Regions from separate parts of the Pseudoalteromonas sp. SG45-5 genome, predicted to be linked through region 2. Evidence: predicted binding sites of a transcription regulator. Region 2 holds the regulator's gene; the other holds the start of a gene.
The links. The regulator NrdR, encoded in region 2, represses ribonucleotide reductase genes. The targets are predictions, from matches to a motif close to AAACACNANATNTNGTGTTT.

Region 1 (8,161 bases), on a different contig from region 2:
TTTAGCTTCAGCAGGCGTGGGGGACTTGCGAATAAGTTCGATAATAGGGTCAATGTTTGCAAGTGCAATAGCTAAGCCTTCTAGCATGTGTGCACGGTCGCGCGCTTTGCGTAAATCAAAAACAGTACGGCGAGTTACTACTTCACGACGGTGAATAATAAACTCTTCAAGCATTTCTTTTAGATTAAAACACTTAGGTTGGTTATTAATTAAAGCAACCATGTTCATACCAAATACAGTTTGTAACTGAGTTTGTGCATATAAGTTATTTAAAATAACTTCGCCTACGTCACCACGTTTGATCTCAATAACGATACGCATACCGTCTTTATCGGATTCATCACGAAGTGCACTAATGCCCTCAATTTTTTTATCTTTAACAAGCTCGGCAATTTTTTCAATTAGACGTGCTTTATTAACTTGATACGGAATTTCGTGCACTATAATTGTTTCACGACCGGTTTTTTCGTCTGTTTCAATCTCTGCACGTGCACGCATGTACACTTTACCACGGCCAGTTTGGTAGGCTTGCTCTATGCCTTTTTTACCGTTGATAATCGCAGCTGTAGGGAAATCAGGACCCGGAATGTAATCCATTAACTCAGTAATCGTTAAATCAGGATTCAAAATAAGTGCTAAACACCCATTCACAACTTCAGTTAGATTGTGAGGTGGTATGTTTGTTGCCATACCTACAGCTATACCCGATGAACCGTTTACTAATAAGTTAGGAACTTTTGTCGGTAAAACGTCTGGGATTTGCTCTGTGCCATCGTAGTTAGGAACGAAATCAACCGTTTCTTTGTCAAGATCGGCTAATAATTCATGCGACATTTTTGCCATACGTACTTCTGTATAACGCATTGCTGCTGCTGAATCACCATCAACCGAACCGAAGTTACCTTGACCATCGACTAACATGTAACGAAGTGAAAATGGCTGCGCCATGCGTACTATCGTGTCGTAAACTGCACTATCGCCGTGTGGATGGTACTTACCGATTACGTCACCGACAACACGTGCCGATTTTTTGTAAGGCTTGTTCCAATCATTACTAAGCTCGTTCATTGCAAACAAAACGCGGCGGTGAACAGGTTTTAAACCATCACGTACGTCTGGTAATGCACGTCCTACAATTACGCTCATCGCGTAATCTAAGTAGGAGTTTTTTAACTCGTCTTCAATATTGACCGGCTGAATGCCATGGGCGAAATCAGTCATTGATATCACATTCCTTCAGTATTTGCTCTCAACAACCCAGTATTAGGCATCAAGAGTATTTGTTATTATTACTAACAGCTATGCTATCACAATTAATTTTAATTTACAGGCGCAAAACTTTGCGATTTATCAATTTTGCCCTATATAATGGCCTCAGATTGACGAGGAAGTATTTTATGACCGAACATCAAAATGTAGATCACGCAGAAATAGCAAAATTTGAAGCCATCGCAGAGCGTTGGTGGGATTTAGAGGGAGAGTTTAAACCTCTTCACGAAATTAACCCGTTACGTTTAGACTTTATAGCGCATAAAACCCAAGGTCTGTTTGATAAAGACACACTCGATGTTGGCTGTGGCGGCGGTATTCTAAGCCAAAGTATGGCGCGTATGGGTGCAAAAGTGACGGGTATCGATATGGGTCAGGAGCCCTTAACTGTTGCTAAATTGCATAGTCTAGAAACCGGTGTAAATGTAGAATACATTAAAGTGCCTGCAGAAGAGTTTGCAACACAGCGCCCTGCTCGCTTTGATGTGATCACCTGCATGGAAATGCTAGAGCACGTTCCAGACCCTGCTTCTATTATTCATGCCGTAGCCGCACTTGCAAAACCAGGCGCAGATGTGTTTTTTTCAACTTTGAACAAAACACCTAAGGCCTACTTATATGCGATTGTTGGCGCCGAAAAGCTGCTGAAAATGGTGCCTGAGGGTACACATGACCATAAAAAGTTTATAAAACCTGCGCAACTGATTGCATGGGCTGAGCAAGCCGGTTTAAAGGTACGTGCAAGTGCGGGGTTATCATATAATCCATTATCAAAACAATATACACTTAACACAGATGTAAGCGTAAATTACATTCTACACTTTGAGAAGTTAGCCTAATGGCGAACTCTCATTTACCTCATATAGAGTACGACGCATTTTTGTTTGATTTAGATGGCACCCTACTCGATACCGCCGACGACTTAGGTGCTGCGCTAAATGCGGTACTTCGCGCACAACAAATGGATGAAGTAACAAGCGATGTATACCGTCTCGCAGCCTCTAATGGAGCGGGTGCACTGTTAGCTGCAGGTTTTAAAGATAAATGGCCTGAGCAGCCACAGGCAGAACTTATAAAACAACTGCTTGATGAATACGCGGCCAGCATAGCAAAACACACCACGTGTTTTAAAGGCGTAGAATCTTTACTTATCGCGCTTGATCAAAAAAAGATCAAGTGGGGGATCATGACCAACAAACCAGGATTTTTAACCGATCCTTTGGTGGCAGCAATCCCCGCTTTAAAAAACGCCAGCGTAGTCATAAGTGGCGATACCTTGGCTGAGGCCAAACCATCACCGCTACCACTACTACATTGTGCAAAGCTTATGGCAGTAAAACCAAACCGTTGTTTGTACATTGGTGATGCACAGCGTGATATACAAGCAGGTAAAGCTGCAGGTATGCACACCGCCACAGCACTTTGGGGTTACATACCCAACAATGAAGAAGCATTAAGCTGGAAAGCTGATTTTAACTGGCAAAGTCCAATTGATGTTTTTAACCATATATAGTGCCATGTTAATTTATAAACACTATATATTGTGATTTAGTCAGTTTTTAGTCAAAGTCTGCTGATAAAAAACTCAGTTACAATTTATTTTTTAAAAGCGCAAATTTAGTAGATCATTAGTTGATTTTTAGAAATTTCAACTTCACCTAATGATCAAAGGTTAATGCTTACTAACACAAGTGTGTTATCCCAAAGTTATCCACAAATAGGGGCAATTATGTCCCTTGCAAAACGACTCAGACCACACTATCTTGTGATCTCTAAATTGAACAACACCAGATATTGTGGCCAAATGTTATTCAATTAAATTCATCAATTTGGTGAAACTTATAATAAATGAGTGCTCCTGCTGTAATTTAAGGAGTACAACATTGGTCAAAATACTAAATCCCCAAGGAATACAGGCAAAGCTATGAACCAACTGTTATCTGTAAGCAAACGTGACGGCCGTAAAGAGCCACTTGATCTTGATAAGATCCATCGCGTTATTGAATGGGCCGCCGAAGGTTTAAATAACGTCTCGGTTTCACAAGTTGAATTAAAATCTCACATTCAATTTTACGATGGTATCCGCACTAAAGACATCCACGAAACCATTATTAAAGCTGCCGCAGATCAGATTTCAAAAGAATCGCCAGATTATCAGTACCTATCAGCGCGTTTAGCTGTATTTCATTTACGTAAAAAAGCGTATGGCCAATTTGAGCCACCGCGTTTATTTGATCACGTAACTAAAATGGTTGGCGATAAGCGCTACGATGCACATTTACTTGCTGATTACACAGAGCAAGAATTTGATGAACTAGATGAATACCTTGATCACTCACGCGATCTAAATTTTAGTTACGCGGCTGTTAAGCAACTTGAAGGTAAATACCTCGTTCAAAACCGTGTAACGGGCGAGATATACGAAAGCGCGCAGTTTTTATATATTTTAGTCGCCGCAAGTCTATTTGCAGACTACCCACGTGAAACACGCGTTTCGTACATTAAGCGTTTTTACGATGCCGTATCGTTGTTCAAAATTTCATTACCTACGCCTATTATGGCAGGTGTACGTACTCCTACTCGTCAGTTTAGCTCATGTGTATTAATAGAGTGTGGTGATAGCCTTGATTCAATCAATGCAACATCCTCTGCCATTGTTAAGTACGTATCACAACGTGCAGGTATTGGTATAAATGCAGGTCGAATTCGTGCGCTAGGTAGTCACATCCGTAACGGTGAAGCTTATCACACTGGCTGTATTCCTTTTTATAAGCACTTTCAAACGGCTGTTAAAAGCTGTTCGCAAGGTGGTGTACGTGGCGGCGCTGCAACATTATTCTACCCGCTTTGGCACTTAGAAGTAGAAAACCTACTGGTTCTTAAAAATAACCGTGGTGTAGATGACAACCGTGTTCGTCACCTAGATTACGGCGTACAATTTAATAAATTAATGTATTCTCGTTTAATTAAAGACGATTACATTACGTTATTTAGCCCATCCGATGTGCCAGGCCTTTACGATGCATTTTTTGAAGACCAAGCGGAATTTGATGCGCTTTACGTAAAATACGAACAAGATGAGTCTATTCGTAAAAAACGCATTAAAGCCATTGAGCTTTTCTCTATGTTTGCGCAAGAGCGTGCAAGTACAGGTCGTATTTATTTACAAAATGTGGATCACTGTAATACACACAGCCCGTTCATTGCTAAAGTTGCGCCTATTCGCCAATCTAACTTATGTTTAGAAATTGCATTACCAACCAAGCCACTTAATAACGTAAATGACGAAGAAGGCGAAATTGCCCTTTGTACACTGTCTGCGTTTAACTTAGGTGCAATAGAATCACTTGATGAGCTTGAAGAGCTAGCTGAGCTTGCGGTGCGTGCCCTTGATAACTTACTTGATTTCCAAGACTACCCAGTACCGGCTGCTAAAAATGCAACTATGGGTCGTCGAACGTTAGGAATAGGTGTCATTAACTACGCATATTACCTAGCTAAAAACGGTAAACGTTATTCTGATGGCAGCGCAAATGCACTGACTCACAAAACATTTGAAGCGATTCAATATTACCTAATGAAGGCATCTAACGAACTTGCTAAAGAGCGTGGTGCATGCCCTAAATTTAACGAAACAACGTACTCACAAGGTATAATGCCAACCGATACGTATAAACGTGATTTAGATAAAATTTGTGATGAGCCACTTCATCTTGATTGGGATACACTACGTGCAAATATTAAAGAGCACGGTATGCGTAACTCAACACTAAGTGCGTTAATGCCATCAGAAACATCGTCGCAAATCTCTAATGCAACAAATGGTATTGAGCCACCACGTGGCCATATTAGCGTTAAAGCAAGTAAAGACGGCATTTTAAAACAAGTGGTACCTGAGTACGAGCGTTTAAAAGATAACTACGAATTACTGTGGGATATCCCATCAAACGATGGTTACTTACAACTTGTGGGCATAATGCAAAAATTTGTTGACCAAACAATATCAGCAAACACAAATTATGATCCAAATAAATTCGAAGGCGGTAAAGTACCTATGCAAGTCTTGTTAAAAGACTTACTGAGCGCGTACAAACTAGGTGTTAAAACCTTGTATTACCACAATACACGCGATGGTGCCTCAGATTCACAAGAAGATACTCCTGACGTGGAAGATGACGATTGTGAAGGCGGCGCGTGTAAAATATAACTGCTGATTTTAATTTTAAGCGGGCATCTAGCCCGCTTTTTCTGATAGTTTTTTGAGTGATAAACATGTCTTATACTACTTTTAGCCGAAACCATAATAATCAAATGCAAGAGCCAATGTTTTTTGGCCAAACTGTAAACGTATCTCGTTATGATCAACAAAAATACCCTATTTTTGAAAAATTAATTGAGAAGCAACTATCTTTCTTTTGGCGTCCTGAGGAAGTAGATGTAAGTAAAGACCGTTTAGACTTTCAAGCTTTACCTGATCACGAAAAGCACATATTTTTAAGTAACTTAAAATATCAAACGTTACTTGATAGCGTGCAAGGGCGTTCGCCAAACGTAGCCCTACTACCTATCGTATCGCTACCAGAACTTGAAACGTGGATAGAAACATGGGCGTTTAGTGAAACAATTCATAGCCGCTCGTACACGCATATTATTCGTAACGTAACGCAAGCGCCTGAACTTATTTTTGATGACATTGTTAGCAACGATAAAATTAGCGAACGTGCTGATGCGGTAACTAAATACTACGACGACTTAATCAACTCTGTATCGCTTTATAATTTATACGGTGAAGGCAAACACGAGATTAATGGTAAAACTGTTCTCGTGAATTTGTTTGAGCTTAAAAAGAAACTTTACCTCGCTATGATGTCGGTAAACATTCTTGAAGCGATTCGCTTTTACGTAAGCTTTGCATGTTCGTTTGCGTTTGCTGAGCGTGAGCTGATGGAAGGTAACGCTAAAATCATCAAGCTTATTGCGCGCGATGAAGCACTACACCTTTCGGGCACTCAGCATATTCTAAACATTATGCAAGACGGTAAAGACGACCCAGAAATGGCGATTGTTGCTGCCCAATGCCGCGACGAAGCAATCAAAATGTTTGTAGAAGCCGCAGAGCAAGAGAAAGAATGGGCAGAATACCTATTCAAAGACGGCTCAATGATTGGTTTAAATAAACATATTCTATGTCAGTACGTTGAATACATCACCAATGCGCGTATGACTGCGATTGGTTTACCAGCACAATTTGAAAACAACAGTAACCCTATTCCATGGATAAACTCATGGCTTGTTTCTGATAACGTTCAGGTTGCACCGCAAGAAGCCGAAATAAGCTCATACCTTGTTGGTCAAATAGACTCTCAAGTTGATGCCTCAGAATTTGGTGACTTTGATTTATAATGAGTGACAGTACAACTGCAAGTATAACTCTTGCACAAAGCAGCCAGCGTATAGAATTTAATACTGGCTGCCCTTCTCTTTTACACTGCTTAGAATCTAAAAAAATAGACGTTGCATTTCAATGCCGTGAAGGCTATTGCGGTGCGTGCAGGGCTATTTTGGTATCCGGTAACGTTGAATATAATGAAGAGCCACTAGCGTTTGTCCGCGAAGGCGAGATCCTCCTATGCTGCTGTAAACCCAACGGTAATATAAGCATTAACTTAAAGTAATACCAATTCGCTTGATTAAGTGGTCTACTTTGAGGTAAGAAAGTCATATCAACAACAAGGCTGAAATTTTAACGCCGTTAGCGTCAGGCTTTATTTCTCTAATTGATTACGTAACCTGAGCTCTGGTTAAGAAATTTACTAACATATTGAACCATAATGATATTTAAATTTATTTTTCTCTAGAGCCTGTTGACCTTTCAGGATTAAAATTTGTTCAATCTAGGGGCGATTTAATCGCGGCGTGAGGTTTGTAACCTAGTGGGCTAAGTAAAAACCGAGCAACAAAGAGTTAATTGCCCCTAGGCAGAGCCCTTCGGGCAGCGCATGTTTGGCATTTATGCTGCGTTATCGCCTATTTATGGGGAATAACCACACTACATAGGCTCTGCCTTGCTTAAATACCAAACAGTCTGCTGCAAATTTAACCTCGAAAGATAAACAGGCCCTAGCCAGAGATTCTCAGTGAAAACATGGCGAATTTATGCGTCAATAGCGGACCTATTGCAAGTAAATTCAACGCAGTTAGCGCTGAAAATAGCTGCTCGAGATAGATTTATTATCCAGAGTTCAGGTTACGTATATTTAAAGCATTAAAAAAGGCGCTTAAAAAGCGCCTTGCTAACAAGTATGTGTGCTTAAAACATATCTTGATAGGAGTTTGTTGTACTAAACGTAATTGCTTTTTCAAAGCCTGGTAACTGAATACTTTGCTCGTCTATTACAATATCGTTGTCGTCAATAAGTCCATCGCCAAAGCGATAAATAAGTTCGTACTGGCCTAAATCTGCTTGTGTTTGATACGTTTTCTGCGAAGCTCTAACCACACTATTTTTCTGAGTGTAGCTAGTCATAACGTCACCACCATGGCGCTTAGCGAGCATTTTCATTGTTACTTTTGGAGAAAGTACGGTCGCTGTTGCATTGTTACCGCCAAAGCCTTTTGAATTTATAAAAGCAATATCCATATCAGCGCATTCGTAATGGCTATTACGAATATCAAGATGATCGCTATAAACGTCGTCTGCTACTTTATCTATTGTGGTAATACCTGGCATAATATTGTGGCTAAATACACCCAAAGCAATCGCTAACTGATCGCCACTTGCAGGGGCAATAGTATGGCCAACGTATGCTTTTGGTGCTGTCACTTTCCAATTATCAATAGCAAACGTTTGTGCCACTTTATGATATATAAGTGACTCTGTTACACGATTTTG
Region 2 (8,161 bases):
GGCTAAGTTTTTTGCATCGCTTGCACAAGCGCAAGTAAATATTGTGGCAATTGCACAGGATTCTACAGAAAGTGCTATTTCTGCGGTAATTGATGGTGAGTTATGTAATGACGCTGTAAAAATATGCCATGAAAACTTTTTCACGCATGTGCCGTCAATTGATGTGTTTTTACTCGGTTGTGGCTTAGTAGGACAAGAGCTTATTAATCAGCTTGAACGTCAACAAGCGTGGCTTGAAAAGCGTAATATTAAACTCAACTTGTATGGTGTTGCTAACTCTCGTCAATTACATCTAGATAGTGAAGGTATTGCTTTTGGCGATTGGCAGCAAAAACTATCCTTATCTGAGCAAGCGTTTGATTTAAAACTAGTAGAGCAGTTTGTTAAACAAAATCATTTAGTTAATCCAGTACTTGTTGATTGTACGTCGTCGGATGCACTTGCTGCGCAATACCTAGACTTTTTAAATGCAGGTTTTCATGTGGTTGCAGCGAACAAAAAAGCCACAACAAGCTCATACACGTATTACCAAGATTTAATAGCTGCTACGCAAAAGAATAATCGTAAATTCTTATACGAAACAAACGTTGGTGCAGGCTTACCAGTAATCGATAACTTACAATCGTTATTTGGTGCTGGTGATGAATTGTTAGAGTTTAGCGGTATTTTATCAGGTTCACTTTCGTATATGTTTGGCGCACTTCAAGATGGTTTATCACTTTCTGAGGCAACCATTAAAGCCAAAGAAAGCGGCTTTACAGAGCCAGACCCTCGTGATGATTTATCGGGTACCGATGTAGCACGTAAGTTACTGATCATTGCACGCGAAGCAGGTATGAAATTAGAGCTGAGCGATATCGAAGTTGAATCGGTATTACCAGTTGGTTTTGCACAAGGCGATAGCGTTGATGAGTTTATGGCAAAACTACCAAGCCTAGATGCTGATTTTAATGACCACATTCAAAGCGCTGCGAGCGAAGGTAAGGTACTTCGTTATGTAGGAACAATTAATGAAGGTCACTGTAAAGTAGGTATTGAAGCGGTAGATGAAAAACATGCACTTAGTGTTATTCGCGATGGCGAAAATGCACTTGCTATTTTAAGCCAATACTACCAGCCGCGTCCGTTTGTAATTCGTGGTTATGGTGCAGGCTCTGAAGTAACAGCAGCGGGTGTATTTGCTGATATTTTAAAAACGCTATCGCGCTAGGAGCACATTATGATTGAAGTATATGCGCCGGCGTCTATTGGTAATTTTGCAGTGGGTTTTGATGCCCTTGGCGCAGCCCTTGCACCAATTGATGGCAGTTTATTAGGCGATGTAGCCGTTGTCAGCGCAGCACCAAGTGACGAATTTATTTGTACTGGCGACTACGCTCACAAGTTACCAAGTGATGCGCAGGATAATTTAGCGTACCAGTGCTTAGTGCATTTTAGAGCGCATGTTGCGCCTACTATGCCAAGCGTAAAGCTCGAGCTTAAAAAGAATTTACCAATTGGATCTGGACTTGGATCTAGTGCGTGTTCGGTCGTGGCTACTTTTGCTGCCCTTGATCAATTTGCACAAACTAATTTAAGTCAGGTTGAGCTTATTGAACTGATGGCTGACTTTGAAGCTGTAGTAAGCGGCGGTCGTCATTACGATAATATTACGCCATGTTATTTAGGTGGCTTGCAGTTAACTGGTGATTTAATCCCTGATAAATCGATTGCACTGCCTGTTGATGAAAATTGGTACTACGTTGCTGCGTTCCCTGGTTTTTCACTCAACACTGCAAAAGCGCGCTCGGTTTTACCAAAAGAGTTGAGCATGCATGCAAGTGTTGAGTTTGCACAGCGTTTATCGGCATTTAGTAGCTTACTGTTAACTAATCGTTTTGACGATGCGCTGAGCATAATGAAAGATGAAATAGCAGAACCTTACCGCGCACCGCTTATTAAAGGTTTTAGTGAAGCCAAAGCAAGCTTGCCAGCACTGGGCGCTGAAATAGTGAGTATTTCGGGCGCAGGGCCCACCTTGTTTAGCGTATGTAAAACACTTGAAGCTGCACAGCAATGCGCGCAGTGGTTAGAAGCAAATTACATTAACGAGCAAGGCTTTTGCCACATTTGTAAATTAGATAACGACGGCACGCGTCAATTAACAGTTTTATAGGATAGGTAGTCATGCAATTACATAATTTAAAAGAGTGCTCACAAAAAGTGTCGTTCGTTGAAGCCGTAAAAACAGGTTTGGGTCGTAATCAAGGAGTGTTTTTCCCTGAATCCCTGCTGCCACTGTCCGATGTTGATGCACTGCTTGATATGGACTTTGTTACACGCAGCGGCAAAATATTATCCCACCTGATTGGTGATGAGCTACCAAGCGACACTGTGGCACAAATGGTTAAAAATGCATTTAACTTTCCAGTTAAGCTGGTGGAAGTACAAGAGAACACATACTGTTTAGAGCTATTTCATGGTCCTACACTTGCGTTTAAAGACTTTGGTGGTCGCTTTATGGCAGAGTGTTTGGCGCAATTTAATAAAGATGAAAAAGTAACTATTTTAACCGCAACATCGGGCGATACTGGTGCAGCCGTTGCACATGCTTTTTATAATAAGCCAAATATTGATGTTGTAATTTTATATCCTAAAGGCAAAATTTCACTTGCTCAGCAAAAGCTATTTACTACGCTAGGTAACAATATTCATTGTTACGCAGTTGAGGGCAGTTTTGATGATTGCCAAGAGTTGGTTAAAAATGCCTTTTTAGATGAAGAAGTTAAATCAACACTTGGGCTTAATTCTGCTAATTCAATTAATATTAGCCGTTTAGTTGCTCAGGTTTGTTATTACTTTGAGGCCATTGCACAACTACCAAAAGAAAAACGCGCAACAGCGCATATATCAGTGCCAAGTGGCAACTTTGGTAATGTATGTGCTGCAATGATTGGTGCAGTTATTGGCTTACCTGTAGGTAAATTAAGTGCAACAACCAACCAAAATGATACTGTGCCGCGCTTTATGCTTGATAAAACGTGGACGCCAAACGCAACACTTGAGTCGCTTTCAAATGCAATGGATGTAAGTAAGCCAAACAACTGGCCGCGTGTGCAAACAATGTTAGATAATAACTGGTTTAGCTACGATAACTTTTATTCAACTAGCGTAAACGAGCAAGACACGCAATCGGTGATGAAAAAAATTCAACAAACGGGTTATGTTGCAGAGCCTCACACTGCTATTGCGTACCAAGGTCTTGTTGAAAATCGAGCGCCTGGTGCAGCGGGTATCTTTTTAGCGACCGCTCACCCTGCTAAGTTTAAAGAAAGCGTGGAGGATATTTTAAATATTGAATTGGATATGCCAAAACCACTTAGCGATGCATTAGCAAAACCATGTCTAGCAAGCGATATAAACGCCGATTACGACGCATTACGTACAGAAATACTTGTAAAGCTAGGATAATAAAAAATAACAATTGAAGCGGCTATGGCCGCTTTTTTTATAAATTATAATTCAAAAAAGAGAGGCTTTCATTAGCTAATTAAATGTGAAAAATGAAATTCATTTAAAATAGTTATGTACTTATTAAAAAATATCATCTTAAAAAGTCTGTGAAATAGTTTCAATCCCTGTTTAAATATCCTCAACTTAAGAGCGTAGGCAAAGAGTCGTTTAAAGCGTACAATAAAGCCTCTAAAAAACACCATACACGTTGCCCTAGGAGACCCCAATGTTAGAACGTAGCATGAATATTTCGGATTTTGATCCAGAGTTATTTGACGCAATCACTAAAGAAACTGCTCGCCAAGAAGAGCACATTGAACTAATTGCATCTGAAAACTACTGTAGCCCACGTGTACTAGAAGCACAGGGTTCACAGCTTACTAACAAATACGCAGAAGGTTACCCAGGCAAACGTTATTATGGCGGTTGTGAGCATGTAGATGTTGTTGAGCAATTAGCAATTGACCGTGCTAACGAATTATTTGGTTCTGACTACGCAAACGTACAGCCACATGCTGGTTCGCAAGCAAACGCTGCTGTTTTTCTAGCGCTATTAGAAGCAGGCGATACTGTATTAGGTATGAGCTTAGCTCATGGTGGTCACTTAACTCACGGTTCTCACGTAAGCTTCTCTGGTAAGCTTTACAATGCAATCCAATACGGACTAGATGAAGCAACGGGCGAAATTGATTACGCACAAGTTGAAGCACTAGCACTTGAGCACAAACCAAAAATGATTATTGGTGGTTTCTCAGCGTACTCAGGTATTGTTGATTGGGCTAAATTCCGTGAAATTGCTGACAAAGTAGGTGCTTACCTGTTTGTTGATATGGCTCACGTTGCAGGTTTAATTGCGGCAGGGGTTTACCCAAGCCCAGTTCCTCATGCACATGTTGTAACTACAACTACGCATAAAACACTTGCAGGCCCTCGTGGTGGTTTAATTATTTCTGCATGTGGCGACGAAGCAATCTATAAAAAGCTTAACAGCGCAGTTTTCCCTGGTGGCCAAGGTGGCCCTTTATGTCACGTTATTGCAGCAAAAGCAGTGGCATTTAAAGAAGCGCTTCAACCAGAATTTAAAGTATACCAAACACAAGTTGTTAAAAACGCAAAAGCAATGGTTGCTGTAATGCAAGAGCGCGGCTACAAAATCGTATCTGACAAAACTGAAAACCACTTATTCCTACTCGATTTAATCGATAAAGATATTACTGGTAAAGATGCAGACGCAGCCCTTGGTAACGCTAACATCACAGTTAATAAAAACTCAGTGCCAAACGATCCACGTTCTCCATTTGTAACATCTGGTTTGCGTATTGGTTCTCCTGCAATCACTCGTCGTGGTTTCAAAGAAGAAGAATCAAAAGAGCTTGCTGGCTGGATTTGTGACGTACTAGATAACATCACTGATGAATCTGTACAGGCGCAAGTTAAAGAAAAAGTAAAAGCAATTTGTGCAAAATTACCTGTATACGCTTAATTGCATAAGCAGCAGTAATTTAGAGCACAACAGGCCCTATTTTTTTGCTAAGATAAAAGACCGCTATTTAGCGGTCTTTTTTGTTTTAAAACGGAAGTACCGAGCTATGCATTGTCCATTTTGTACCGCAAAAGATACTAAAGTTATTGACTCACGCCTTGTTGGTGGAGGCCATCAAGTTCGCAGGCGCCGTGAGTGCAATGACTGCCACGAGCGCTTTACTACATTTGAAGGCGCTGAACTGGTTATGCCACGTGTTGTTAAGCAAGATGGCAGTCGGGAGCCGTTTAATGAAGATAAACTGTTGAATGGTTTAAATCGTGCACTTGAGAAACGTCCAGTAAGTACTGAACAGGTTGAAGAAGTGGTTAACATAATAAAATCGCAATTACGTGCAACGGGTGAGCGGGAGATTTCAAGCCACTTAGTGGGTGAATGCATTATGGAAGCGCTTAAAAAGCTCGATAAAGTTGCTTATGTAAGGTTTGCTTCTGTTTATCGTTCATTTGAAGACATACGCGAATTTGGCGAAGAAATTGCCCGCTTAGGGGAGTAATAATGCTTAACCAAGTTCCTTTTACTGAACATGACAAAATGTATATGGCGCGCGCGATAGAGCTTGCCAAAAAAGGCGAGTTTACTACCACACCTAATCCTAATGTTGGCTGTGTATTAGTTAAGAATAATCAAATCATTGGTGAGGGGTTCCATCAATTAGCTGGTCAAGGTCATGCTGAAGTAAATGCACTGGCAATAGCGGGTAATAATGCACAAGGTGCAACGGCTTATGTAACGCTTGAACCTTGTGGTCACTATGGGCGTACACCACCGTGTGCTGAAGGCTTAAAAAAGGCGGGCATAGTAAAAGTAATTGCCGCTATGGTTGATACAAACCCACAAGTTGCAGGTAAAGGTCTTAAAATACTGAGCGACGCGGGCATTGACGTTGCTCATGGATTACTTGAATCACAAGCGCGGGCACTCAACGTTGGCTTTTTTAAGCGAATGGAACAAGGCTTACCTTATGTAACCTGTAAAATGGCAGCAAGTATAGATGGTAAAACAGCGCTTAAAAATGGTCAAAGTAAGTGGATCACAGGCACCGCTGCTCGCCAAGATGTGCAATTATACCGTGCAAAAAGCTGCGCTATTTTAACCGGCGCCGATACCGTATTAGTAGATGATGCAAAATTAAATGTACGACTAAGTGAATTACCGTGCCCACTCCCTACCGATTTAGCGCTACGGCAACCTGTGCGTGTTATTATTGATTCTCAAAACCGCTTAACGCCTAACCTTGCTTTATTCAACATTCAAAGTGATATAATTATATTTACCACCAAGGTTGATAAATCACTACAGTGGCCGCATTTTGTAAAGCATATTGAAGTAAAAGAAAGTAATGGCAAAGTTGATTTGCAGGTGGTTTTAGAAAAACTTGGGCAACTGCATTTTAATAATGTGTGGCTTGAGGCGGGCGCAACACTTGCTGGTAAAATGACAGATCTTGATTTAATTGACGAGTTTGTTTTTTATTTAGCGCCTAAACTAATGGGCAATAATGCAAAAAGTTTAGTTAATTTTCCTGAATTGACGAGTATGCAAAATACCGTTAATTTAACATTTAATGAATGTACACGCATTGGTGACGATATACGTATCACTGCGCTGAAAACTTATTAAAATCACTTAATAAAAAAGAGTAGCGCTATGTTTACTGGGATAATAGAAGCCACAGGCAAAATTGCTTTATTACAAAAAAAACAAGGCGACTTAGCCATTCGTATTCAAAGTGCTGATCTTGATATGAAAGACGTAAAGCTAGGCGATAGCATTGCAACCAATGGCGTTTGCTTAACCGTAGTTGATAAACATATTGACGGTTTTAGTGCTGATTTATCTAATGAGACGATTGGTTTAACTGGATTTGCTCACTATGCTATAGGGCAAACTGTTAATCTTGAAAAAGCAATGCAACCTGTTTCACGTCTGGGGGGCCATTTGGTCTCTGGTCATGTTGATGGTATTGCAACGATTACAAGTGTCACAAAAAACGCCAGGGCAACAGAATATTGGCTTGCAACTGACGAAGATTTAATGAAATACATTCCGTACAAAGGTTCGGTATGTATTGATGGTATAAGCCTGACAGTTAACGCTGTAGAAGGTAATAAATTCAAATTAACAATTGTTCCTCATACGAGTGAGCAAACTACCATTGCTCATTTTAAAGTGGGCACTCAAGTTAATTTAGAAGTCGATCAAATTGCACGTTATTTAGAGCGTCTTATAAAAGGTGCAGAACAACCAACGGGCTCAAATATTTCGATGAGCTTACTCGCTAAAGCGGGCTTTATTAAATAACGAAACTGACAACTTACACGAGCAAATTTATGAATTTACACAGCGCACAAGAAATCATCGACGACATTAAAATTGGTAAAATGGTTATTTTAATGGACGATGAAGACAGAGAAAATGAAGGCGATTTAATTATCGCAGCAGAACATATTAGCGCAGAAGCAATTAATTTTATGGCAACTCATGGCCGTGGTTTAATTTGTTTAACCATGACGCAAGAGCGTTGCGAGCAGCTTGATTTACCGCTTATGGTTAAAAATAATGGCGCTGCATTTTCGACAAACTTTACAATGTCGATTGAAGCCGCAAAAGGTGTAACTACGGGTATTTCTGCCGCTGATAGAGCGCGTACAGTACAAGCTGCTATAGCAAAAGGCGCAGTACCAAGTGATATTGTTCAACCTGGTCATATTTTTCCTATCATGGCACAACCTGGTGGCGTATTAACTCGCGCAGGGCACACTGAAGCTGGCTGTGACTTAGCGCGTTTAGCTGGGCTTGAAGCATCATCTGTTATTGTTGAAATTCTAAATGCAGATGGCACAATGGCGCGCCGCCCTGATTTAGAAGTTTTTGCAAAACAACATGATATTAAAATTGGCACCATTGCTGATTTAATCGAATATCGTAATTTAAACGAAACCACGATTGAACAAGTTGCAAAATGTAAGCTACCTACAGAGCATGGTGAATTTGATTTAGTAACTTACAAAGACACGATCGACGGCCAATTACATTACGTATTGCTCAAGGGCGAAATAAAAGAGCAAGAACCTACACTTGTACGCGTACATTTGCAGAGTACTTTTAACGATATTTTACTTT

Region 1: a site for NrdR is predicted at 3,052-3,071, ahead of nrdA (class 1a ribonucleoside-diphosphate reductase subunit alpha). Genes of this name have one in related genera too.

Annotation. Positions count from the first base shown of each region.
Region 1 is NZ_JACJEM010000035.1:30,440-38,600, forward strand. Features, by position in the region: gene gyrA (DNA gyrase subunit A) at 1-1,221, opposite strand, end outside; gene ubiG (bifunctional 2-polyprenyl-6-hydroxyphenol methylase/3-demethylubiquinol 3-O-methyltransferase UbiG) at 1,398-2,108, shown strand; gene H5119_RS12410 (HAD family hydrolase) at 2,108-2,782, shown strand; gene nrdA (class 1a ribonucleoside-diphosphate reductase subunit alpha) at 3,194-5,476, shown strand; gene nrdB (class Ia ribonucleoside-diphosphate reductase subunit beta) at 5,542-6,672, shown strand; gene yfaE (class I ribonucleotide reductase maintenance protein YfaE) at 6,672-6,944, shown strand; gene H5119_RS12430 (beta-ketoacyl synthase) at 7,580-8,161, opposite strand, start outside.
Region 2 is NZ_JACJEM010000048.1:17,064-25,224, reverse strand. Features, by position in the region: gene thrA (bifunctional aspartate kinase/homoserine dehydrogenase I) at 1-1,210, shown strand, start outside; gene thrB (homoserine kinase) at 1,220-2,155, shown strand; gene thrC (threonine synthase) at 2,167-3,450, shown strand; gene glyA (serine hydroxymethyltransferase) at 3,719-4,975, shown strand; gene nrdR (transcriptional regulator NrdR) at 5,082-5,531, shown strand; gene ribD (bifunctional diaminohydroxyphosphoribosylaminopyrimidine deaminase/5-amino-6-(5-phosphoribosylamino)uracil reductase RibD) at 5,534-6,658, shown strand; gene H5119_RS15130 (riboflavin synthase) at 6,686-7,339, shown strand; gene ribBA (bifunctional 3,4-dihydroxy-2-butanone-4-phosphate synthase/GTP cyclohydrolase II) at 7,369-8,161, shown strand, end outside.